One region of the Nocardia sp. NPDC051321 genome, then DNA from elsewhere that is predicted to be linked to it. Evidence: riboswitches for the same ligand, from Rfam matches in the RefSeq annotation. Region 1 holds a riboswitch; each other region holds the start of a gene.

The links. Region 1 has a riboswitch for S-adenosylmethionine ahead of ACIA8C_RS26275 (bifunctional o-acetylhomoserine/o-acetylserine sulfhydrylase). Riboswitches for the same ligand answer to the same signal wherever they lie in the genome.
Region 2: another riboswitch for S-adenosylmethionine. It lies ahead of ACIA8C_RS12335 (rhodanese-like domain-containing protein); the one in region 1 lies ahead of ACIA8C_RS26275 (bifunctional o-acetylhomoserine/o-acetylserine sulfhydrylase).
Region 3: another riboswitch for S-adenosylmethionine. It lies ahead of ACIA8C_RS16155 (aminotransferase class V-fold PLP-dependent enzyme); the one in region 1 lies ahead of ACIA8C_RS26275 (bifunctional o-acetylhomoserine/o-acetylserine sulfhydrylase).

The regions. Positions count from the first base shown of each region.
Region 1 covers NZ_JBITEM010000011.1:107,657-115,543, reverse strand. The annotation lists gene ACIA8C_RS26290 (NADP-dependent isocitrate dehydrogenase) at 6-1,223, opposite strand; gene ACIA8C_RS26285 (MFS transporter) at 1,529-3,031, opposite strand; gene ACIA8C_RS26280 (TetR/AcrR family transcriptional regulator) at 3,160-3,879, shown strand; SAM riboswitch class IV at 3,931-4,041, shown strand; gene ACIA8C_RS26275 (bifunctional o-acetylhomoserine/o-acetylserine sulfhydrylase) at 4,133-5,470, shown strand; gene ACIA8C_RS26270 (homoserine O-acetyltransferase) at 5,467-6,627, shown strand; gene ACIA8C_RS26265 (TetR/AcrR family transcriptional regulator) at 6,663-7,316, opposite strand; gene ACIA8C_RS26260 (oxygenase MpaB family protein) at 7,481-7,887, shown strand, end outside.
Region 2 covers NZ_JBITEM010000004.1:570,650-578,536, forward strand. The annotation lists gene ACIA8C_RS12310 (CaiB/BaiF CoA transferase family protein) at 1-225, opposite strand, end outside; gene ACIA8C_RS12315 (DUF456 domain-containing protein) at 471-953, shown strand; gene ACIA8C_RS12320 (amidohydrolase family protein) at 960-1,832, opposite strand; gene ACIA8C_RS12325 (FAD-dependent oxidoreductase) at 1,892-3,280, opposite strand; gene ACIA8C_RS12330 (hypothetical protein) at 3,628-4,074, shown strand; SAM riboswitch class IV at 4,138-4,254, shown strand; gene ACIA8C_RS12335 (rhodanese-like domain-containing protein) at 4,269-4,685, shown strand; gene ACIA8C_RS12340 (O-succinylhomoserine sulfhydrylase) at 4,735-5,949, shown strand; gene fgd (glucose-6-phosphate dehydrogenase (coenzyme-F420)) at 6,039-7,049, opposite strand; gene ACIA8C_RS12350 (HAD-IIA family hydrolase) at 7,418-7,887, shown strand, end outside.
Region 3 covers NZ_JBITEM010000006.1:262,687-270,573, reverse strand. The annotation lists gene ACIA8C_RS16165 (Pls/PosA family non-ribosomal peptide synthetase) at 1-1,874, opposite strand, end outside; gene ACIA8C_RS16160 (LysE family translocator) at 2,205-2,852, opposite strand; SAM riboswitch class IV at 2,963-3,076, shown strand; gene ACIA8C_RS16155 (aminotransferase class V-fold PLP-dependent enzyme) at 3,124-4,485, shown strand; gene ACIA8C_RS16150 (flavin reductase family protein) at 4,515-5,066, opposite strand; gene ACIA8C_RS16145 (YbaK/EbsC family protein) at 5,265-5,741, opposite strand; gene ACIA8C_RS16140 (2-oxo-4-hydroxy-4-carboxy-5-ureidoimidazoline decarboxylase) at 5,795-6,115, opposite strand; gene ACIA8C_RS16135 (crotonase/enoyl-CoA hydratase family protein) at 6,386-7,207, shown strand; gene ACIA8C_RS16130 (MarR family winged helix-turn-helix transcriptional regulator) at 7,296-7,802, shown strand; gene ACIA8C_RS16125 (MDR family MFS transporter) at 7,867-7,887, shown strand, end outside.

The sequences.
Region 1 (7,887 bases):
CTGGACTAGCGCAGTGCGCGGGCCAGGTTCGCGTCGAGCGCGCCGAGGAATTCCTCGGTGCTCAGGTAACCCTGGTCGCCACCGACCAGCGACGCGAGGTCCTTGGTCATCTGACCGCCTTCGACGGTCTTGATGACGACGTCCTCGAGGGTCTGCGCGAAGCCGATCACCTCGGGGGTGTTGTCGAGCTTGCCGCGGTGCTCGAGCCCGCGCGTCCAGGCGAAGATCGACGCGATCGGGTTGGTCGAGGTCGGCTTGCCCTGCTGATGCTGGCGGTAGTGCCGGGTGACGGTGCCGTGCGCGGCCTCCGCCTCACAGGTCTTGCCGTCCGGGGTCAGCAGCACCGACGTCATCAGGCCGAGCGAACCGAAGCCCTGGGCCACGGTGTCGGACTGCACGTCACCGTCGTAGTTCTTACAGGCCCAGACGTAACCGCCCTCCCACTTCATGGAGGAGGCGACCATGTCGTCGATGAGGCGGTGCTCGTAGGTCAGGCCCGCCGCGTCGAACTGGGTCTTGAACTCGGCATCGAACACCTCCTGGAAGGTGTCCTTGAACATGCCGTCGTAAGCCTTGAGAATCGTGTTCTTCGTCGAGAGATACACCGGGTAGTTCTGCTGCAGGCCGTAGTTGAACGAGGCCCGCGCGAAATCGACGATCGAAGCCTTGAAGTTGTACATGCCCATGACGACGCCGCCGTCTTCCGGCATCTTCACGACCTCGTGCTGGATCGGCTCGCTGCCGTCCTCCGGCGTGAAGGTGATGGTGACCGAGCCGGCCTGATACACCTTGAAGTCGGTGGCGCGGTACTGGTCGCCGAAGGCGTGACGGCCGATGATGATCGGCTTGGTCCAGCCGGGCACCAGGCGTGGAACGTTGGAGATGATGATCGGCGCACGGAAAATGGTGCCACCGAGGATGTTGCGGATGGTGCCGTTGGGCGACCGCCACATCTTCTTCAGGCCGAATTCCTCGACGCGCGCCTCATCAGGAGTGATGGTGGCGCACTTGACGCCGACGCCGTGGCGCTTGATCGCCTCGGCCGCGTCGATGGTGACCTGGTCGTCCGTCTTGTCCCGGTATTCGATGCCCAGGTCGTAGTACTCGAGATTCACATCGAGATACGGGTGGATCAGCTTGTCCTTGATGAACTGCCAGATGATCCGGGTCATCTCGTCGCCGTCGAGTTCGACGACGGTACCTTCAACCTTGATTTTGGACATGGATCTTCGTGTCCTCCTAGGATGGTGCCCTCATTGCACGGCCAGGCGAACACGCTTGTGAGCGGACCCCAGCTGTTCCAACAGACAACGTATATGCCCCGCGTTGTCCGCGAGACGTGTGGTGCAAACAAGACAAGCGTACTGCTGCCGATGATCGTGGTGTGCGGGCAGCCCCCTGAGTGAGAAACCCCACGAACTTACTGGCTGGTAGGTCATTCTGCAATTCGCAGGTCACCCGGCCCAACGACCTCGGTCCGCGCATCGCCGAGCTGGCGATACGCGGACCGAGGGGGTATCGAGGAGATTCAGACGCCGACGTGGACCGGGCGCGCCCCGTCCTCGGCACCCTCGATCAGGTTCGCGGGCCGGTCCCTGATCATGAACGCGATCACCGGAACGGCGGCGAGGAAGAACCCGGCGCCGACGTAGAACGCCACGTCGTAACTGTGAATCGAGGCACGGGCGATCAGGTTGTCGATCGTGGCGTGACTCTCCGCGTAGGACTTGGCGGTCTGCACCGAGATAGTGGTCAGCAGCGCCGTGCCGACCGCCCCGCCGACCTGCTGCGCCGCGTTCAGCAGCGCACTGGCCACGCCGGAATCCGCCTCCTCGACCTGATGCAGCGCGACGGTCTGCATGCCGACGAACAGCGGACCCATGCCGAGCGCGATCAGCACCTGCGCGGGCAACACGCTGGACGCGTAGCTGTCACCGAAACCGAGCTGCGCCAGCCACAGCAGGCCGATCACCCCGAGCACCGCACCGGCCACCATCAGCGGACGCGGGCCGAGCTTCGGCAGCAGCGCACTGGTGACGCCCGCGGAGATCGCGATGCCGGCCGGGAAGGGCAGGAACGCGAAACCGGCCTTCAGCGACGAGTAGCCCAGGGTGATCTGGAAGTAGTAGCTGAGGAACAGGAACATCGCGAACATGGCGATCGGCACAAGCAGCGCAGCGAGGAACGCGCCGCCACGGTTGATCTCGCCCGGAATGTGCAGCGGCAGTAGCGGATTGGCCGAGCGCCGTTCGATGACGACGAACGCGATCAGCAGCGCGGCACCGGCGATGAGCAGGCCGAGGGTGCTGCCGGACAACCAGCCGTCCTCGGCGGCGCGACTGAAGCCGTAGACGATCGCGATCAGGCCGAGCGTCACGGTGACCGCGCCGGGCACGTCGTAGCCGCCGGTACGCGGCGCCGGCACGTCCTTGACCACCCACGCCAGCGCGCCGAGCAAGGCGAGCAACGCGATCGGGGTGTTCACCAGCAGGCACCAGCGCCACGAGGCGTACTCGGTGAGCGCGCCACCGGCGATCAGTCCGAGCGCGGCACCACCGGCCGAGATACCCGCGAACACGCCGAATGCGGTGGCCCGCTCGCGCGCCTCGGTGAAGGTCACCGACAACAGCGACAACGCCGCCGGTGCGAGCAACGCCGCGAACGCACCCTGCAGCGCGCGCCCAGCGAACATCTCCGCGCCGTTCTGCGCGAGACCGGCAAGTGCCGACGCGGCGGCGAAGCCGACCAGGCCGATGATGAACATCCGGCGTCGGCCCAGGTAGTCGGCCAGTCGACCGCCGAGCAGCAGCAGGCCGCCGAAGATCAGCGTGTAAGCGGTCAGCATCCACTGCTTGTTGCCGTCGCTGATGCCGAGATCAGCCTGCGCGAACGGCAGCGAGATGGTCACGATGGTGGCGTCCAGAACCACCATGAGCTGGGCTAATGCGATCACGCCGAGGGCGAACCAGCGGGCCGAACCGCCTCGTTTTTCAGATATCTCTACCGCTTGCGCAGTGTCGGTCACGGTCATCTCCTCATCACTTCGAACTCGGTGGCTATCCTGTCAGTAGGCGCCAATTGGCGTCAAGCGAAAAATGTCGTGATGCGACATTTGGCGGTTAATGACACGAAAACGCTGGGTTTCGATAAGGTGGGAGCATGCTCGAGTCACCGACGCCGACGGGCGCGAGTGCCGCAGCGCAGACCCCTGCGAGCGCCGCGCCGAACGCCAACCCCGGCCTGCGCGAACGCAAGAAGCAGCAGACCAGGTTGCGGATCATCGAGATCGGCCTGAACCTGTGCGAGGCACAGGGTTTCGACGCGACGACGGTCGAGCAAATCGCCAATGCGGCCGACGTGTCGCCGCGCACGATCAACCGGTACTTCGACAGCAAAGAGGACATCGTCCTCGGTCCGATTCAGGACTTCGGCCAGGCGGTGGCGGCGGCCCTGCGCCAGCTCCCGGTCACCGGCAACGAACTGGAATCGCTGCGCACGGCGTTCCTGCAGGTCGTCGACCGAGCCGTCAGCGAACCCGGCGGCGGCCCGGTCTCCTTCCGGCAATTCCAGCAGATGCAGCGCATCGTGCGCAGCAGTCCCTCGGTCAGCGCGCGCAGCATCGAGCACGCCGACAACAAGAACATCGCCATCGCTGAGGTGGTCGCCGAACGGCTCGGCAGCACACCCTGCGCACTGCCGGTGCGGCTGATCCTCGGCACCTGGCAGCTCATCGGTCACCTCGCCATGGAGTGCGGCGAGAGCATGTTCGACTACGACGATCTGCACGAGGCCGCCACGGCAGGCCGGAACTCCTTCACCGCCGCGTTCAAGGAGTTCTTCCGCGTCTGCGGCGGCGCGCGGACCAGCGCTTCCGGCTGAGTTCGAGGACAGAATTCGGCCGCCGCTCGACGGCCGGTTATGATGCCCTCAGGTCATGAGTGCCAGCGCGAAGCCCCGGCTTGCTGGACGGCAACCCTCCAGCAGCGGTGGGGTGCTCCGGGTGATGACCGGGCTCTCGAAGGTCGAGAGCAAGCGCGCTTTCAGGAGGTTCCCGAAATGTGTTGTTGTCCTTCGCCTAAATCCCGATAACCCCCTAGTTCTGGCGAACAACCTTTTCTTTGGAGCAAAGCTCATGAGTAATTCCACCCTGCCCGCGGCCGATATCGATCCCACCGCGCAGTGGTCCTTCGAGACCAAGCAGGTGCACGCGGGCCAGGCACCAGACGGCACCACCGGTGCCAGGGCCCTGCCCATCTATCAGACCACCTCGTACGCCTTCCGCGATACCGATCACGCCGCGGCGCTGTTCGGCCTCGCCGAGCCGGGCAACATCTACACCCGGATCATGAACCCCACCCAGGACGTGGTCGAACAGCGCGTCGCCGCGCTCGAAGGGGGTGTCGCCGCACTGCTGCTGGCCTCCGGACAAGCCGCGGAGACGTTCGCGATCCTGAACCTGGCGACCTCGGGCGATCACATCGTGTCGAGCCCGCACCTCTACGGCGGCACCTACAACCTCTTCCACTACTCGCTGCCCAAGCTCGGCATCGAGGTCTCCTTCGTCGACGACCCCGACGACCTGGACCAGTGGCGGGCCGCGATCCGGCCGAACACCAAGGCGTTCTACGGCGAGACCATCGCCAACCCGAGCAGCGCCATCTTCGACATCCCCGGTATCTCCGCCATCGCGCACGACGCCGGGCTGCCGCTGATCGTGGACAACACCGTCGCCACGCCGTACCTGATCCAGCCGCTGGCGCACGGTGCCGACATCGTCGTGCACTCGGCGACCAAGTACCTCGGCGGGCACGGTTCGGCGGTGGCGGGTGTGCTCGTCGACGGCGGCACTTTCGACTGGACGGTGACCGACGCGCAGGGACAGCCGCGCTTCCCCGGCTTCACCACCCCGGACCCGAGCTACCACGGTGCGGTGTTCGCCGACCTCGGTGCGCCCGCCTTCGCGCTCAAGGCGCGCGTGCAGTTGCTGCGGGATCTCGGCTCGGCGATCTCGCCGTTCAACGCGTTTCTGATCAGCCAGGGCATCGAGACGCTCAGCTTGCGGGTCGATCGGCATGTCGCCAACGCCAAGGCGGTGGCCGAATTCCTGACCACCCAGCCCGACGTCACGAAGGTGATCTACGCGGGTCTGCCGACTTCGCCCTGGTACGAGCGGGCCAAGCGGCTGGCACCGAAGGGGCCGGGCGCGATCGTCGCCTTCGAACTTCGCGGTGGTGTCGATGCGGGCAAGAAGTTCGTCGACGGATTAGCCCTGCACAGCCATGTGGCTAACATCGGAGATGTGCGCTCCCTCGTGATTCACCCCGCGTCGACCACACATTCGCAGCTGACGCCCGACGAGCAACTGCTCGCCGGTGTCACCCCGGGTCTGGTCCGTTTGGCGGTGGGCATCGAGGGAATCGAGGACATTCTGAGCGACCTGCGTGCCGGTTTCGCGGCGGCGGCGACGTGACGGTGAGTACCGAACCGAGTTTCGCCCGTTCGTCCGGGGTGGCCCTGCCACCCCCGGACGGGCGGCTCGGCATCATCGCCATCGGAGACGTGAAGCTGGAAAGCGGCACGGTCATCCCGCAGGTGCACCTCGCGGTGCAGCGGTGGGGCGAGCTCTCCCCCTCGCTGGACAACGTGGTGCTGGTCGAGCACGCGCTGACCGGCGACTCGCACGTGGTCGGCCACCCGGACGACATTCATCAGCTGCCCGGCTGGTGGGACGGTATGGTCGGGCCGGGCTGTCCGCTCGACACCGACGAGTGGTGTGTGATCGCGACGAACGTGCTCGGCGGCTGCCAGGGCAGCACCGGCCCTTCGACGCTGGCGCCCGACGGAAAGCCTTGGGGCGCAAGGTTTCCGGAGATATCCATCCGCGACCAGGTGTCCGCCGAGGCGGCGCTGATGGACCGGCTCGGCATCGAGCGGCTCGCCGCGGTGGTCGGCGGGTCGATGGGCGGCATGCGGGTGCTGGAGTGGATGGTCGGCGCGCCGGACCGGGTCGGCTCCGCGCTGGTGCTGGCCGTCGGCGCCCGCGCCACCGCCGACCAGATCGGCACGCAGACCACCCAGATCGCGGCCATCAAGGCCGATCCGGACTGGCAGGGCGGCGATTATCACGACACCGATCGCGCGCCGATGGCCGGCATGGGCATCGCCCGGCGGATCGCGCACCTGACCTATCGCACCGAGGACGAGCTGGACCACCGGTTCGAGAACAGCGCGCAGGGCGCCGAGGATCCGTGGCGCGGCGGCCGGTACGCGGTGCAGAGCTACCTCGACCACCAGGCCGACAAACTTTGCGGGCGTTTCGATCCCGGCACCTACGTGCTGCTGACCGAGGCGATGAACCGGCACGACGTCGGGCGCGGACGCGGCGGCGTACGAGCGGCGCTGGCCGCGACGCCGGTCCCGTGCGTGGTCGGCGGCGTCGACTCCGATCGGCTGTATCCGCTGCGCACGCAGCAGGAACTCGCCGAGGGATTGCCTGGCTGCGACGGACTGGAGGTCGTGCACTCGCGCGACGGACACGACGGCTTCCTCACCGAGGCCGCGGCGGTGTCCAAGCTGCTGACCGAGACGATGCGGCTGGCGCAGCAGAGCCGTCAGCCTGCTAACTGAATCCACCTCGTGCGCAGCGGTTTCGCCGCGCACGATCAGTCGTCGGCGGGGGCGCCGACCAGCAGGCCGACGATGGCGTGGACGAATCCCTGCAGGCGTTCGCGGGGGTATTCGTCGGGCTCGCTGACCGCCAGCCTGCCGAGCATCTCGGCGACCTGTAGCAGCGAGTTGGTGAGCAGAACGGAATCCACTCCGGCCCAACGGGGTTCGAGCGCGGTGCCGATCCGGACCAGCGCCTCGGCCTGGTCGAATATGCCCGCGCGGGACTTGCGCAATGCCTCCCGATATTCGTCGGGGGCATTGCCAGGTCCGGCGAGGATCAGCCGCCAGCGGGTCGGATTCTCCAGTGCCACACCGACGAACGCCTCAACGGTGGCCGAGGCGGCGACGACCGGGTCGGCGCCCATCAGATCGGTCGGCATGGTCTCGGCGACCTGCTCGAGGCCCCGTTCGCGCTCCCGTTCCAGCAGTGCCGCAACGAGTTCGGCGCGAGTCTTGAAGACGGTGTAGAGCACCGGCTTGCCGACGCCGGCCTCCTGGGCGACCGCCTCCATGCTCAGTTCGTGCAGTTCCGCCCGGCTCAGCACCGCGAAGGCGGCGTCGAGCAGTTGGGCTCGGCGCTGCTCCGGCGGCAGCCGTGGCGCGTAGCGCCTGCGCGGCTTGTCCGCCGCGGTACGCGATGTCGTCACTGCCGCTGCACCTCCATGCGGTCCATCCTGACAGCATTCCGATCTCGATCCCGCATCCCCTCCGACACAAATGCTACGCATCCGTTGTATTCATTGCCAGCAATTGCTACGGTTGCGTTGTATTCACCCCCGGTGCCGGGGCGATCACCGCAAAGGAGCATGTGATGCACTTCGATCCGACCACCCTGCGCCGGGACGACTACGGGTTCTTCGGCCCCGATTCGCCCAGCTGGAAGGTCTGGACCGCGCCGACCGCGGTCATCGGCTTCCAGCGGGCCGTCGTGCTCGAGCACTTCGATCCGTACCTCACCGCGGCCGTCGCCGACTCGCGCGGCATCTACAGCGACCCGCGCAAGCGCCTCGATCACACCTTCTCCTACTTCCTGATCGCCGCGATCGCCGACGGGCGCACCGCCATCCAGGCGGCCGAGCACCTGATGCAGATCCACGCGCCGATGACCGGCATCGAACCGATCAGCGGGAACCGCTACAGCGCGAACAGCCCGGACACCCAGCTGTGGATCCACATCACCGGCTGGCACTCGGTGCTCAAGGCCTACGAAATGTTCGG
Region 2 (7,887 bases), on a different contig from region 1:
CTCGATGTCGGCCGGGTCCTTGAGGTTGGCCTCGACGATGGTCCGCCCGCGCTGCTGCGGCCGGTCGAACCCGCCGGGTATCTGGCCCGCTCGCTGGATCCGCACCACGTCGGCGCCCAGGTCGGCCAGCAGCAGTGCGGCGTGCGGTCCCGGGCCGATGCCGGCCAGTTCGATGACCTTGATGCCCGCGAGCGGGCCTTTAGCGGCGGTGGATGGAGTGCTCACGCCCTACCTCGGTTCGTCGTTGATCCAGCACACCGGCATTGCGGCGCTGCTCATGGCAGCGGACCGGCCGGTGTATTGACAGTATGACAATAACGCTGGCTCATCCATCGCCTAGGTCGCCGGGAACCCTGCGCCCGAGCCGGTGCGCGGACGCACTCGGTACGACACAATCTCAGCAGCGCACCACTCGCGGGAACGTCCGGCGAGCCCGCGCGGTGAGGTGGAGTCATGCCAGAGGTGGAGTCGTGAGTGGCGCCGGGGAAGTCGTTGTCGGCCTGGTCATTCTGGTCGGCCTGCTCGGCATCATCATCCCGATCCTGCCCGGCGTCATTCTGATCTTCGGCGCGATCGCGGTGTGGGCCTTCATGACCGGCGGCGCCACCGCCTGGACCGTCTTCGCCGTCAGCACCGCGCTACTGGTGCTTTCCGGCGTCATCAAATACACCTGGCCCGGCCGGAAGATGAAGGACGCGGGCGTCGCCAACCGCTCCCTCATCCTCGGCGCGGTGCTCGGCATTGTCGGCTTCTTCGTGATCCCCGTGGTCGGCCTGTTCGTCGGCTTCGTTCTCGGCGTCTATCTCTCCGAACTCCAGCGCCTTCGTGTCGGCCAACAGGCTTGGCAGTCAACGGTTCACGCGCTCAAAGGCGTAGGACTGTCGATGCTCATAGAACTGCTCGGCGCACTACTCGCCACCGGCGTCTGGGTTATCGGCGCCATCGTCACCTGACCGGCGCTACTCGATGATGGGTAGCGGGATGGTGTCCGCCGCTTCGATTGTGGGGAGGGTGTCGCGGCGGATGGGGATCGTTGGTTGTTCGGTGGTGTACATCGGGAGGGTGGGGGCCGGGTCCTCCGGCAGGGGGCGGACCCGGGCGGGGAGGCGGTAGAACGAGCGAGCGTTGTCTTCGAGGACGGCGAACATATCGGTGCCGACCACATCGCAGATGAGATCGACATCGGAATCCTGGAAGGGACGACCCGCCCGGGTGCCGGGCAGGTCGGTGCCGAACATCAGCGCCTCCGGATTGACCGCGTGGATGCGGCGCAGCGTGTCCGGCACGCTCATCGCGACCCGGCCGAAACCTGTCGCCTTCACCCTGGCCCCGCGATCGACCAGATCCAGCAGGTAGGGCAGGCCTTCGTCGGACATGCCGAGGTGGTCGATACAGAACACCGGCAGCTTCGAGATCACCGGTTGCAGCGACGCGAGCATCTGCCCGTCGATGTACACCTCGACATGCCAGCCGACCAGCTCATGAGCGCGCAGCGCCTGCAGCGTCATGCCGGTGATGTCGGCGGCGGCCCGCTTCAGATTGAACCGCAGGCCGCGCACGCCGATCCGGTCCAGTTCGATGATCTCGTCGTCGGTGGCGTCCAGGTCGAGCCTGGTGACGCCGACCCAACCTTCGCCGAGCTCGGCGAGGGCCGCCTTCAGATACGTCTGGTCGGTGCCCTGGAAGGACCCGCTGACCACGGCTCCGCCGCCGACATCGAAGCGCGACATGCGCTTTCGATAATCGGCGATGGTGAAGGAGCCGGGCAGGTAGCCCTCGTTCTCGAACCGCGGAAACCGCGGATCGAAGATGTGGAGATGGGCATCGAACACCTGTACAGAATGCCTCAGTACGAGTTTTTCTGCTGTCGTGGAGGTAACAGCGCGTCGGTCTAGACCTTGTGCGGCTCGCTGGCCCGCAGCATGTCCTCGCGCTCGACGACCTTGACGCGCTCGCGGCCCTCCGGTTCGCCGAGCGAGCGCTCGTGCGCGTCCAGGCGGTACCAGCCCTGCCAGGTGGTGAAGGGGATGCCCTTGCCCTCCAGGAACGTGGTGACGGCGTCCAGCTCCGGCTGCGCGGCCGGGGTGAAGTTCGCGCTGTCGTCGAGCAGGCAGGCCACCGTCTCGTTGGCGTCGCCCTTGGTGTGGCCGATGAGGCCGACCGGGCCGCGCTTGATCCAACCGGTGACGTAGGTGGCGGGCACGTAGCGGTCGGCGCCGTCGGCGTTCTCGTCGCCGATCACCCGGCCCGCCTCGTTGGGCACGGTGCCCGCCTGGTCGTCGAACGGCAGGTTGGTCAGGTTCTGCGACAGGTAACCGACGGCGCGGTAGACCGCCTGCACGTCCCATTCCTTGAAGGTGCCGGTGCCCTTGACGTTGCCGGTGCCGTCGAGCTGGGTGCGCTCGGTGCGCAGGCCGACGACCTTGCCGTCCTCGCCGAGGATCTCCGAGGGCGACTCGAAGAAGTGCAGGAACAGCTTGTGCGGGCGGTTGCCGACGTCGCGAATCGCCCACTGCTCCAGCGTGTTCGCGATCATGTCGACCTGCTTGGAGTGGCGGCGCGCGGCCTCGGAGCCCTCGTCGTAGTCGATGTCCTCGGGATCGACGATGACCTCGATGGTCGGCGAATGATCCAGCTCGCGCAGCTCCAGCGGGGTGAACTTGGCCTGCGCCGGGCCGCGGCGGCCGAACACGTGCACCTCGAGCGCCTTGTTGGCCTTGAGGCCCGCGTAGACGTTCGGCGGGATCTCGGTCGGCAGCAGCTCGTCGCCGGTCTTGGCCAGCACGCGGGCCACGTCGAGGGCGACATTGCCGACGCCGAGCACGGCGACCTTCTCCGCGTCCAGCGGCCAGGTGCGCGGCACGTCCGGGTGTCCGTCGTACCAGGACACGAAGTCGGCCGCGCCATAGGAGCCGTCCAGGCCGATGCCGGGGATGCCGAGCGCGCGGTCGGCGTTGGCGCCGGTCGAGAAGATCACCGCGTCGTAGAAGGTGCGCAGGTCATCGAGGGTGATGTCGGTGCCGTAGTCGATGTTGCCGAGCAGGCGTACCTGCGGCTTGTCGAGGACCTTGTGCAGGGCGGTGATGATGCCCTTGATGCGCGGATGGTCCGGCGCGACGCCGTAGCGGATCAGCCCGAACGGCGCGGGCATGCGCTCGAACAGGTCGATGCTGACCTCGGCGTCGGACTTCATCAGCGCGTCGGCGGCGTAGATCCCGGCCGGTCCGGCGCCGACGATGGCGATGCGGAGCGGGCGGTTAGCTGCACTCTGTTCGGTCATCTTTTACGCGCACCCTTATGGTCGAGAACAAATTACGGCGTCTTCCTTAGCCTAGGCTAAGTTACGCGCTGGCTGGTTGCACCTGGCGGCGCGGACGCTGGAGTTGTCGGCTCGTGGCCACCCCAGCCGCGGCTATGACAGCAGGCCGCAGTCTCGCGATTCTATCGGTGGTGCGTGCAGTCGCCCCCGGCGGTGCGTGAACTGAACGGATGCCGCCGACGTGCGCTCTTGGGTTATCCGCTCGCGCGCCGTTGATTCCCCGCGCGGCACAACAACCTTCGTCGCCTGCGGCGCGGCGGTGCGGGGGTGCGCGCCGGATAACGCCGCCGACCAGGGATCATCGTGGCATGAGCGATCAGCAGTCACCTGCGGAGGACGAAGTCATCAAGGTCGACCAGACCGACAAGCGTTCCGTGGCACCGTTCGTCGCCGCGGCTGTTGTCGCGGTGCTCGTGCTCGGCGCGATCGTGCTCGGCGGGGTGCTGTCGCCCGCTGAGAAAAATGTCACAGAATCGGACCGGATCACCGCCGCGGTGCGCAACTTCGTCGAGGGGTCTAACAACACCGACTTGGTGCCCCCACCAGGCGCTGGCTGCCAGGGCTTCGATCCGAAACGGTCCCCACTTGCCGGGCGGTCCGGCGGCGGAAAGACTGTGGAAATCACGAAACTCGATGATCCGCAGGTCGACGGCGATCGGGCGAAGGCGACGGTCACCACCAAGGTCGACGGCGATGAGCAGACTTCCACCTGGAACCTGACCAGATCCGGCGACAAATGGCTGGTCTGTAATTGAGCATTCTCATACCGTGAGCAGCCATTTGACAGGGTGACCCCAGTCCAGGCAATCTCAGCAGAAGGTCATGAGAACCAGTGTCAAGCCCCGGCAATACTGGTCGGCAACCCTCCTCCGCGGTGGGGTGCTCCGGGTGACGACCTGGCCGCGCGTCAAACCCGAGCGCGGCAAGTGCGGATTCTAGGAGGGTCCAAATGAGTTATGCCGGTGACATCACCCCGCAGCAGGCTTGGGATCTGTTGCGAGACAACCCCGAAGCCGTCTTGGTCGACGTGCGTACCGAGGCCGAATGGAAGTTTGTCGGCGTGCCCGACACCAGTTCGATCGAGCGCCCGACGGTGCTGATCGAGTGGGTCGACTCGACCGGCACGCGCAACGGCGAGTTCACCGAGCAGCTGGTCACGGCGCTCGACGGGCACAATCCCGAAGCCCCGGTGATCTTCCTCTGCCGCTCGGGGCAGCGCTCCATCGGCGCGGCGATCGCCTCGACGCAGGCCGGGTTCGGCACCTCGTACAACGTGCTCGAGGGTTTCGAAGGACCGGTCGACGCCGACGGACATCGCGGCGGAACCGGCTGGCGTGCCCTCGGCTTGCCCTGGCGGCAGTCATGAGCACGTGCTGTAGGTCCGCGTTTGTGGGGTGCGGCGCAGGGAGGCAGTCGTGATTACCGGTGGTGCGTTCGACAAGCCGCTGCCCGATGGCGTCGGCCCCGCGACCCTCGGGGTGCGCGGCGGGTTGCGCCGCTCCGGTTTCGAGGAAACCTCCGAGGCGCTCTACCTGACCTCGGGCTTCGTCTACGAGAGCGCGGAGGCCGCCGAGGCCGCGTTCACCGGCGACGTGGAGCATTTCGTCTACTCCCGCTACGGCAACCCGACGGTGGCCATGTTCGAGGAGCGGATGCGGCTGCTCGACGGCGCCGAGGCGTGCTTCGCGACCGCGAGCGGAATGTCCGCGGTATTCACCGCTTTGGGTGCGCTGCTCGGGGCCGGTGATCGGCTTGTCGCCGCGCGCAGCCTATTCGGGTCCTGCTTCGTGGTGTGCAACGAGATCCTGCCGCGCTGGGGCATCGAGACCGTCTTCGTCGACGGCGAGGATCTCGAGCAGTGGGAGCAGGCGTTGTCCGTGCCCACCGAGGCGGTGTTCTTCGAAACCCCGGCCAATCCCATGCAGACCCTCGTCGACGTGCGCCGGGTCACCGAGCTCGCGCACGCCGCGGGCGCGAAGGTGGTGCTGGACAACGTCTTTGCCACCCCGCTGCTGCAGCGCGGCTTCGAACTCGGCGCCGACGTGGTCGTCTACTCCGGCACCAAGCACATCGACGGCCAGGGCCGGGTGCTCGGCGGCGCCATCCTCGGCGCGAAGGACTACATCGACGGCCCGGTGAAAACCCTGATGCGCCATACCGGTCCGGCCCTGAGCCCGTTCAACGCGTGGACCCTGCTAAAGGGTTTGGAGACAATGCCGCTGCGCGTGCGTCATTCGACCGAATCGGCGTTGCGTATCGCCCGCTTCCTGGAGGCCGACAAGTCGGTCAGCTGGGTGAAATACCCGTTCCTGCAATCACATCCGCAGCACGACCTGGCCACCAGCCAGATGAGCGCAGGCGGCACCGTGGTCACCTTCGAACTGAACGCTCCCGCGCACGAGGCGAAGAAGCGCGCCTTCGAAGTCCTCAACCGCCTGCGCATCATCGACATCTCCAACAACCTCGGCGACGCCAAATCCCTGATCACCCACCCCGCCACCACAACCCACCGCGCGATGGGCCCCGAAGGCCGGGCCACCATCGGCCTCTCCGACGGCGTCCTCCGCATCTCCACCGGCCTAGAGGACGTCGAAGACCTCCTAGCCGACCTCGACCACGCCCTCAGCTAGCGGATTTTCCACACAGATCACAGCAGGTCGACGCCCACACGTCGCACAGGCAGCTCAGTCCCTGTGCGACGTGTGGATGGTCTGTGGGGTCAGGCCAGGGCGCGGAGGCGGGGGGCCAGGTCGCGTTGGAAGAGGTCGAGGAAGCGGCGTTGGTCGTGGCCGGGAGCGTGGAAGACCAGGTGGTTGAGGCCGGCGTCCAGGTAGGGCTTGATGAGGTCGACGGTTTGGTCGGGGTCGCTGGCGACGATCCAGCGTTTGGCGATCTGTTCGATCGGCAGGGCGTCGGCGGCGGCTTCCATTTCGATGGGGTCGGTGATGCTGTGCTTTTGTTCGGGGGTGAGGCTCAGGGGGGCCCAGAAGCGGGTGTTCTCCTGTGCCAGTTCGGGATCGGTGTCGTAGGAGATCTTGATCTCGATCATCCGGTCGATGTCGTCGACGGTGCGGCCTGCCTTGGCGGCGCCCTCGGCGACGGCGGGCATCAGCTTCTCGGTGTAGAGGTCCATGCCCTTGCCAGAGGTGCAGATGAAGCCGTCTCCGGCGCGGCCCGCGTAGCGCGCGACCAGCGGTCCGCCCGCGGCGACGTATACCGGGATGCCGCCCTTGGGCACGTCGTAGATGGACGCGCCGACGGTGTTGTAGTACTCACCGGCGAAGTCGACGCGGTCGCCGGTCCACAGCGCGCGCATCAGCTCGATCGCCTCGCGCAGCCGCGCGAAACGCTCCTTGAACTCGGGCCATTCGCCCTTGTATCCGGTGGCGATCTCGTTGAGCGCCTCGCCGGTGCCAACGCCGAGCATGACCCGGTCGGGGTACAGACAACCCATGGTGGCGAACGCCTGCGCGATCACGGCCGGGTTGTAGCGGAAGGTGGGCGTGAGCACCGAGGTGCCGAGCTGGATCCGCTTCGTGCGCTCACCGACCGCCGCCATCCAGGCCAGCGAGAACGGCGCGTGCCCGCCCTTGTGCCGCCACGGCTGGAAGTGGTCGCTCACCGTGGCGCTGTCGAGGCCGTGTTCCTCGGCGAGCACCGCGATCTCCACCAGTTCGCGCGGCCCGAACTGTTCCGCCGACGCCTTGTATCCGAGTTTTAGCTCACCCATGTGCGCCACTCCTGTCGCTTCGCTGCACACCTGTGGTGCGGGCATTCCCGCACACCGTTGTCGGCCGCAGGCACGCCGCGGTCACGTCTTGCTGCAACCGCCGCGAGCCCGCGGACGTTCCCGCGCTCGGCGATCGCACACGCACTGCCCGACGCGCGTCCTATGGCCGTCTTCGACCATAGTCAGCGGCACCCGAAGGTGTGCGAAGGGTCGCATCGCGTCGGACTTACCCCGGGAACGTGTCCGGTAGGCGTACCTCCGCATTCGCTCCGGCCATGCGCGGTCTGCGGACGGACTCCGTCCGGCTGTGTCTCTAGTGGGACAATTGTCTGGTGACTGATGAACCGATCCTGTCCTATCTGACCGACATGGACGGTGTGCTGGTGCACGAGGACCAACTGGTGCCCGGCGCCGACGAGTTCCTCGCCGAGCTGCGCGCCAACGAGACCCCGTTCCTGGTGCTCACCAACAACTCCATCCGCACCCCGCGCGACCTGCAGGCCAGGCTGCGCCACACCGGACTCGACATTCCGGAGGAAGCGATCTGGACCTCCGCGCTGGCCACCGCCACCTTCCTGGACGAGCAGCGGCCCAACGGAACCGCCTATGTGGTCGGCGAATCCGGTCTCACCACGGCATTGCACGAGATCGGCTATGTGCTCACCGACAGCAACCCGGACTACGTGGTGCTCGGCGAGACCCGCAACTATTCCTTCGAGGCGATCACCACCGCGATCCGCCTGATCGAGAAGGGCGCGAGTTTCATCGCGACCAATCCCGACCCGACCGGCCCGTCCCGCGACGGCTCGCTGCCCGCGACCGGCTCGGTTGCCGCGCT
Region 3 (7,887 bases), on a different contig from region 1:
CGCACGACGCGCTCCTCGACCGCGACGGCCGGTGTGCTCTGCTCCAGCAGTTCCACCAGCGCGCCGAGGCGGGGGTGGTCGTAGAGGTCGGCGACGGTGATCTGTGGATAACGTGCGCGCAGCGCGGTCACCATCTGGGCCGCGGCAAGCGAGCCGCCGCCCAGGTCGAAGAAGTCCGCGTCGAGGTCGGTGACCTCGCCGCCGAGCACCGAATCCCACAGTCCGGCAACCCATTGCGCGGTGCCGGTGAGATCGTTGTCGGCGTCGTCGTCGGTGCTGTTCGGCAGCGGCCACGGTAGGGCGTTACGGTCGACCTTGCCGGAGGTGCGGGTCGGCAGCTCATCGACCACCGCGAGCCTGGGCACCAGCGGCGCCGGAAGCTGTTCGGCGAGTTGGGCTCTGGCGGCTTTGGTGTCGAATTCGGGGCCCGTGCCGGTGAGGTAGCCGACCAGGATCTTGTTGCCCGCCTTGGTGGTTCGGATCGCGGCGGCGGCGCCGGTGACGCCGGGCAGGTGCTGCAGCGCGTTGTCGATCTCGCCGAGTTCGATGCGGCGGCCGCCGAGCTTGATCTGGTCGTCGGCGCGGCCGAGGAAGACCAGGCCCGCGCTGTCGTTGCGGACCAGGTCGCCGCTGCGGTAGGCGCGGTCCCAGCCGACCGAGGGCAGCGGCGCGTACTTTTCGGCGTCCTTCGCGGGATCGAGATAGCGGGCCAGGCCGACGCCGCCGATCACCAGTTCGCCGGATTCGCCCTCGGCCACCGGGTTTCCGGCCGCGTCGATCACCACGAGGTCCCAGCCGTCCAGCGGCAGCCCGATCCGGATGGGCCAGGTGCCGTCGAGCAGAGCGGCGCAGGCGACTACGGTTGCCTCGGTGGGGCCGTAGGTATTCCACACCTCACGATCCGAATCGGCGTTGGATTCGCCGCGTTCGCGGTGCCCTCCGTGGTTACGCTGCGCTACCTCCTCCGGGCCCGTCGCTCGCGCGGCCGTGTTCCCCGCAAGTCGTTCGGCGAGTTCGGGCGGCACCGCTTCACCGCCGAAGATCAACAGCCGGACCGCGTCCAGCGCCTCGGCGGGCCAGGTGGCGGCCAGCGTCGGCACCGTGGACACGATGCTGATTTCGCGCCGCACCAGCCACGGACCGAGATCGGCACCGGTGCGGACCAGGTCGCGCGGGGCGGGGACGAGGCAGGCGCCGTTGCGCCAGGCCAGCCACATTTCCTCGCAGGAGGCGTCGAAGGCGACGGAGAGTCCGGCGAGCACCCGGTCGCCGGGGCCGATCGGGGCGTCCGGCAGGAAGAGGCGAGCCTCGGCGTCCACGAACGCGGCGGCGTTGCGATGAGTCACCGCAACACCTTTCGGCGTTCCGGTGGAGCCCGAGGTAAAGATGATCCAGGCGTCGTCGGTGGGGGTCGGCAGCGTGCTGGTGCTCGCGTCGGCCGGATTGTCCGCTGCGGCACGGATTCCCGCCGGTGTCGTCTCGATGCCCGCCGCGGTGACGATCGCGGTGACCTGAGCCTCGCCGAAGACCAGCTGGGCTCGCTCGTCCGGGTCGTCGGCGTCGACCGGCACATACGCGGCGCCCGCGTACAAGACGGCGAGGATGGTCAGGTAGAGCTCCCGGGAGCCCGACGGCATCCGAACGCCGACTCGGTCGCCCGGCCGCACGCCCGCCGTGGTGAGCCTGGCCATGGTCTTCTCGATCTCGACGACGAGTTCGAGGTAGCTGAGCACCATCTGGCCGTCATCGATGGCGGGTGCGTCTGGATGGGTCAGCGCGGTCGCGGTCAGGATGTCGACGAGGGTCCGGGCCTGCGGCGTGTGCGCGGTCCGGCGTAGTGGGTCAACCGTCACATCAACCTGTGGTTGGAGCATGACGCCCTGCCCACCTCCCATTCGACCTGCCTCGCACTTCCCTGGTGTTGTTTGTGTCATAGCTGGGTTACCAGTTGGCAAACGCCCTGGTGACCAGTTGTCCACGGTACTCGGGGTTGTCGACGTTTGTTGCGCACCGCCGCGGCTGCCGCTCGGGAGATCGCGGACGGGGTTGTTGCAGGTCGTGGCGATTTCTGCCGGGCACGCCGAAGCAAGGCCTGGTGGGCGGGTTACCCGGTGGGTTCGCTGGGCGGTCGCTGAACCGGCGTGCTCAACCCGGTGTGATTCCCCTCATCGGCCTGGTGATCTTGCAGCTCAGTGCGTTTCGGGTCACGCCGCGGAGGCGGCGGTGCCGACGCCGAGCGCGGCGAGGATGGCGGCGCCGGCCAGTTCGAGCCGGTCCCGGATCCGCGGACGGCGCAGCAGCGCGACCGCACGAGAGGCGGCCAGCGCCAAGAGCACCATCGCGACCGCCGCAATCGACGATTCGACGGCACCGAGCGCGAGGGTGTTGGCGAAGGTGACCTCGGTCAGGAACTGGGGCAGTACGGCGAGATAGAACAGCCCGACTTTCGGGTTGAACAGGCACGAGACGACGCCTGCGGTGAACGCCGAGCGAACCGATGCGCGGGAGCCGCCGCCCGCCCGCGCGAGGCCGTCGGCGCCGTCGGATTCCCGGCCGGCGATGCGCTGCCGTCGTTGCTCGAGCAGCGCGCGAATACCCAAGTACACCAAGTAGATTCCACCGATCAGCTTCAGCGCGCGGTACGCCGTCGCCGACTGCTCGAGCAGCGTGGCGACACCAGCGGCGACCACCACCGCCCACAGCAGCCCGCCCAGCGACGACCCGATCGCGGCCGCGACGCCCGGTCGCGCGTCGACCAGCGAGAACCGCAGCACCAGGAACGAATCCGGCCCCGGCGTGAGCGCCAGCAGGACGCACAGGCCGACGAAGCTGATCAGTAGCGAAAGTGACACCTCACGATGTGAACCCAGCACGGCCGAATTGGCAACGCTTTATTGCCTGCCGACACACGCGCCGTGGCCGTGGTTGACAGCGCCGGGGGGCATCTGCCAATCTCGGAACAGGTCATGAGTACCAGCGTTCAGCCCCGGCTTGCTGGTCGGCAACCCTCCTCCGCGGTGGGGTGCTCCGGGTGACGACCGGGCTGACACCCGACCGGGTGCGGCAAGCGCGGACTCGACGAATCGTCTGATTGCGGGTCCCAGAGCCGACGGGATTTTCGTGATGACTGCTGTGGTGAGCCAGAACGCTAGGGGACGGCAGACGGCGGAGCCGGCGGGGTGGGTAAGCTCTGCCCCCCTCGCCAGGGTATCCGGTGACGACCTCCAGGTGCCCCTCGTCCAGGGCGGGACGACCACCTACGCCAACTTCGACTACGCCGCGAGCGCACCGGCATTGGCCCAGGTCACCGACCGGGTGCAGCAGCTGCTGCCGTTCTACGCAAGCGTGCACCGCGGCGCGGGCTACGCCTCGCGGATCTCCACCGAGTGCTACGAGGCGGCCCGTGGTTCGGTGAGGCGCTTCCTCGACGCGACCGACGACCAGGTGGTGGTGTTCACCCGCAACACCACCGACTCGCTGAATCTGCTCGCGTCCTGCGTGCCCGGCGACACCGTGGTGCTCGACATCGAGCATCACGCCAACTTCCTGCCGTGGACCAGGCACGGCCGCCGCGTCGTGCAGGCCGCGGCCACCGTCGAGGAGACCGTCGGGCGGTTGGTCGCCGAGCTGTGTAGCAAGCCCGCCGCGCTGCTCGCGGTCACCGGCGCGTCCAACGTCACCGGCGAGGTGCTGCCGCTGGAGCGCCTGGCCACCATCGCCCACCAGTGCGGCGCCCGCATCCTCGTCGACGCCGCCCAGCTCGCGCCGCACCGGCGAATCAGCCTGCGCGACACCGGCATCGACTACCTCGCGTTTTCCGGGCACAAGCTGTACGCGCCGTTCGGCGCGGGCGTGCTGGTCGGCCGCCGCGACTGGCTCGACACCGCGCAGCCCTACCTGGCCGGTGGCGGCGCGGTCCGTGAGGTCACCACCGCCGGCGCCGAATGGGCGCCCGCGCCGCAACGGCACGAGGGTGGTTCACCCAACGTGCTCGGCGCCGCCGCACTCGCCGCCGCCTGCGACGCGCTCAGTCGAATCGACGCCGACACCCTCGCCGCGCACGAACACCGCCTGGCCGACCGGCTGCGCGACGGCCTCGCCGCCATCCCCGGCGTCAACCTGCTGCGTATCTGGAACGACGCACCCGACACCGTCGGCATCGTCGCCTTCACCCTGGACGGCTTCGTCCCCGGCCACGTCGCCGCCTACCTCTCCGCCGAACACGGCATCGGCGTCCGCGACGGCCGCTTCTGCGCGCACCCGCTGCTCGCCCGCCTCGACCTCGACGGTGCGCTCCGCGCCAGCATCGGCCTAGGCACCACCCTCGCCGACGTAGACCGGCTCATCGAAGCCGTCGGCACCCTCGTGCGCACCGGCCCGGCCTGGAACTACGCCGCCACACAGGGTCTTTGGAACCCCACCCCCGAAACCCGCCCGTTCACTTCCGAAGCCCCGACCGGCGCGGCTCCCTGCCTGATCGGCTAGTCCGGCAACAGCGGTCGCCCGGCCTCGGCTCAGTCGCCGAGCCTTGTCGGGCGGTGGTACCGGCCGTTGTAGTAGAGCAGGGGAGCGGCGGCGGGGGTTTCGTTGGTGTTGTCGTGGACTCGGGTCACCAGGCCGACGACGAGGGTGTGGTCGCCGAGGGGGATCAGCTGGTGGATGGTGGCGCGCAGCCAGATGGGCGTGCCGTGCAGGACCGGTTCGCCGGTGTCGAGGGTGGTCCACAGCGAACGGTCGGTGAAACGGTCCGCGGCGGTGCGGGCGAAGCGCTGAGCCAGGTCGTGCTGGTGTTCGCCGAGAAAATGAATGACGACGGACTCGGCATCGAGCAGGGCGGTCAGGCTGGAAGAGGTGTGCGCGATGTTGAAAGACACCAGCGGAGGCGCCAGCGACAGCGACGCGAAAGACGTCGCGGTGAAGCCGATCGGGCCGTTCGGAGAGTTCAGCGTGACAACGGTGACGCCCGCCGGATAGTGGCGCATCGAGGCGCGGAATTGCTCGGCGGTGATCCCGCTCAGATCATCAGGGACCTGGAAATCCGTGGCGGGCCGTTCTGCTTCGGTCACCCACCCAAACCTACGCTGTCCCGGCTCCCCCGCCTCTCCGGGTATTTAGGCCAGACTTGGGTGGCGTGAGAGTGACGTTGGCGACTGGCGGTATCGATGGGGGTGGATTAGCCCGTGCCCGGTGAGTTACCCATGTGCTTGCGAGATCAGTGGTGGCGGTGGGTTAAAGAAAAAGACTGGCTGGGGTGATGTGCTGGGTTAGTCGACGTCCAGGGGGAGGCCTGCGGTTATTCGGACCAGTTCGTGGAAAGAGGTGCGGAACACTGTGTTCGGGTGGCCGCCTGCGGCCCATACCTCGCGATGGTTCGATAGGGCGGTGTCTACCCAGGTGGGGAGGTTGGTGGGGTGGCCGACGGGGGCGATGCCGCCGATCGGCTGGCCGGTGACCTCGCGGACCATTTCGGCGGGGGCCGGGGTGAGGGTGCCGTCGAGGCGCTTTCCGGTGGATTCGAGGTCTACCTCGTGCGCGCCGGAGACCAGGAGCAGCACAGGATCCTCGTCCAGCAGGAAGACCAGCGCGGAGGTGATGGCGCCCACCTCGACGCCGAGCGTTCGCGCGGCATCTTCGACGGTGGGGGTTGGTGCCGGCTGGGTCACGATGACACCGTGATGGCCTCGGGCGATGAGGGTGTCCGCGACTCGGCAGGCGATCGGTGGCAATGTCGACCTGCGCATGCCACCAGAGTAGAGCGATTGCGGATGGTGCGCCGGGCTACTCGACGAATGCGTCAGTATTCCGGATAGCCCTCGCTCGGCCCGAGCAGCAGCGCGATGCGCGCCCGGGTGATCCGCGCCAGCTCGGTCCTGCTGTCGTCCGAGACCTGTTCGTGCGCAACTGCTTCGAGTGCCCGATCGAGATCACCCTTGGACAACGCGAGCAACCCGACATCGGCCTCTGCCAGCAGCGCGTCCCGATCCGGATACGGCCTGGCGTCCGCCAGCTTGGCGGCCCAGGTGACATTGCCGCAGCAAGAGAAGAGCGCGTGTATCGCACGGGCACGGGAGATTTCGTTGAATCGTGCGAGACCGATTCCTCGATGCATCAGCATGATGGCCTCCGACTCGAAGATTGAGGTTTGCTGACCGTCCCCATGATCCGCTTCAGGACGAGGTGGGACCTAATGCGCCGCACCGATTTTGCGCAGGGTTTACATTGCTGTCGGCCGCGTGGCCGCGGCGTTTTCGCGGCCGACGGGCCACGAACGGCGCTCGCGAAACTCGCGCTGTGGTGGTCGAGTGAGAGCGGAGGGGCATCGTCTGTGCTGACCCATTCCGGGATGGGGAGGGTCCGCCCGCCACCTGCTCGATACGCTGTACAAATGACTGATTGGCAGGCTTTCACCGTAGAAACGAAGGACCACGTCGCGCAGGTGACGCTGACGGGTCCCGGCAAGGGCAACGCGATGGGCCCCGATTTCTGGCGGGAGTTGCCGGAGATCTTCCATGGGCTCGACGCCGATCCCGAGGTGCGCGCGATCGTGCTCACCGGGTCGGGCAAGCACTTTTCCTATGGCCTGGATCTGCCCGCGATGAGCGGCATGTTCGGCCCGCTGATGGCCGACAAGGCGTTCGCCGCGCCGCGCACCGAGTTCCTGGTTGAGCTGCGCAAGCTGCAGGCGGCGGTGACCGCGGTGGCGGATTGTCGCAAGCCGGTGATCGCCGCGATCTCCGGCTGGTGCATCGGCGGCGGGCTCGACCTGATCGCCGCGGTCGACATCCGCTACGCCAGCGCGGACGCGAAGTTCAGCCTGCGCGAGGCGAAGGTCGCGATCGTCGCCGACATCGGGTCGCTGCACCGGTTGCCCGGCATCATCGGCGAGGGCCACCTGCGCGAGCTCGCCTACACCGGCAAGGACATCGACGCGCGGCGGGCGGAGAAGATCGGCCTGGTCAACGACGTCTTCGCGGATCAGGAAGCGGCGCTGGACGCGGCAAACGCCACGGCACGCGAGATCGCCACCAACCCACCGCTGGTGGTGCAGGGTGTGAAGGACGTGCTGGATCAGCGGAACAAGGACCAGGTGGCCGCCGGGCTGCGCTACGTGTCCGCGTGGAACTCCGCGTTCCTGCCGTCGGAAGACCTCACCGAGGCGATCAAAGCGGTGTTCGAGAAGCGGGCACCGGAGTTCAAGGGCAAGTAAAGCTCGGTAAATCACTTGCCCCAGTAGGAGGCTCGTCCGCATACTTGCATCGCGCAACTAATTGATTGATGCAAGCAAAGGTTTGGGTTTGGACGAGCAAACGGTCGACACGATCGCGATGCAGCTCTCCCGATTGCAGCGAATTCGCGACCGCACCGCGGCACAGATCGGCACATGGACCAAGGACGGTCTCGATCCCGCCGCGTACGGCACGCTGCTTCGGCTGTGCTGTGACGGTCCGATGCGGTCGGGCGCGCTGGCCGGCGCGTTGCACTCGGACGCGTCGACGGTGAGCCGTCAGGTGGCACAGCTGGTCGGCAAGCAGTTGGTCGAGCGGCAGGCCGACCCGGCGGACGGGCGGGCCACCGTGCTCGTCGTTACTGAACGTGGCCGGACGGTCGCCGAAGAGGTCCGTAGGCGGCGCAACGAGAACCTGTCCCGGGTGATGGCCGAATGGGCGCCGCAATCCCGGGCCGAGTTCGCCGAACTGCTCCGGCAGTTCGTCGACGACTTCGAGCGCACCAGACCCGAGATGATCGCAGCGATGCGCCGCACTTGGGATCAGACCTTTATTGGGACGGAGAAAGAGACGTGAGCGAGCGAACCGAAGACACAGCCGCCGTTGGCGCGACGGAGCCGAGCGTCAGCGAGGCGCAGTCGTGACAACAGTCGAGAAGGTG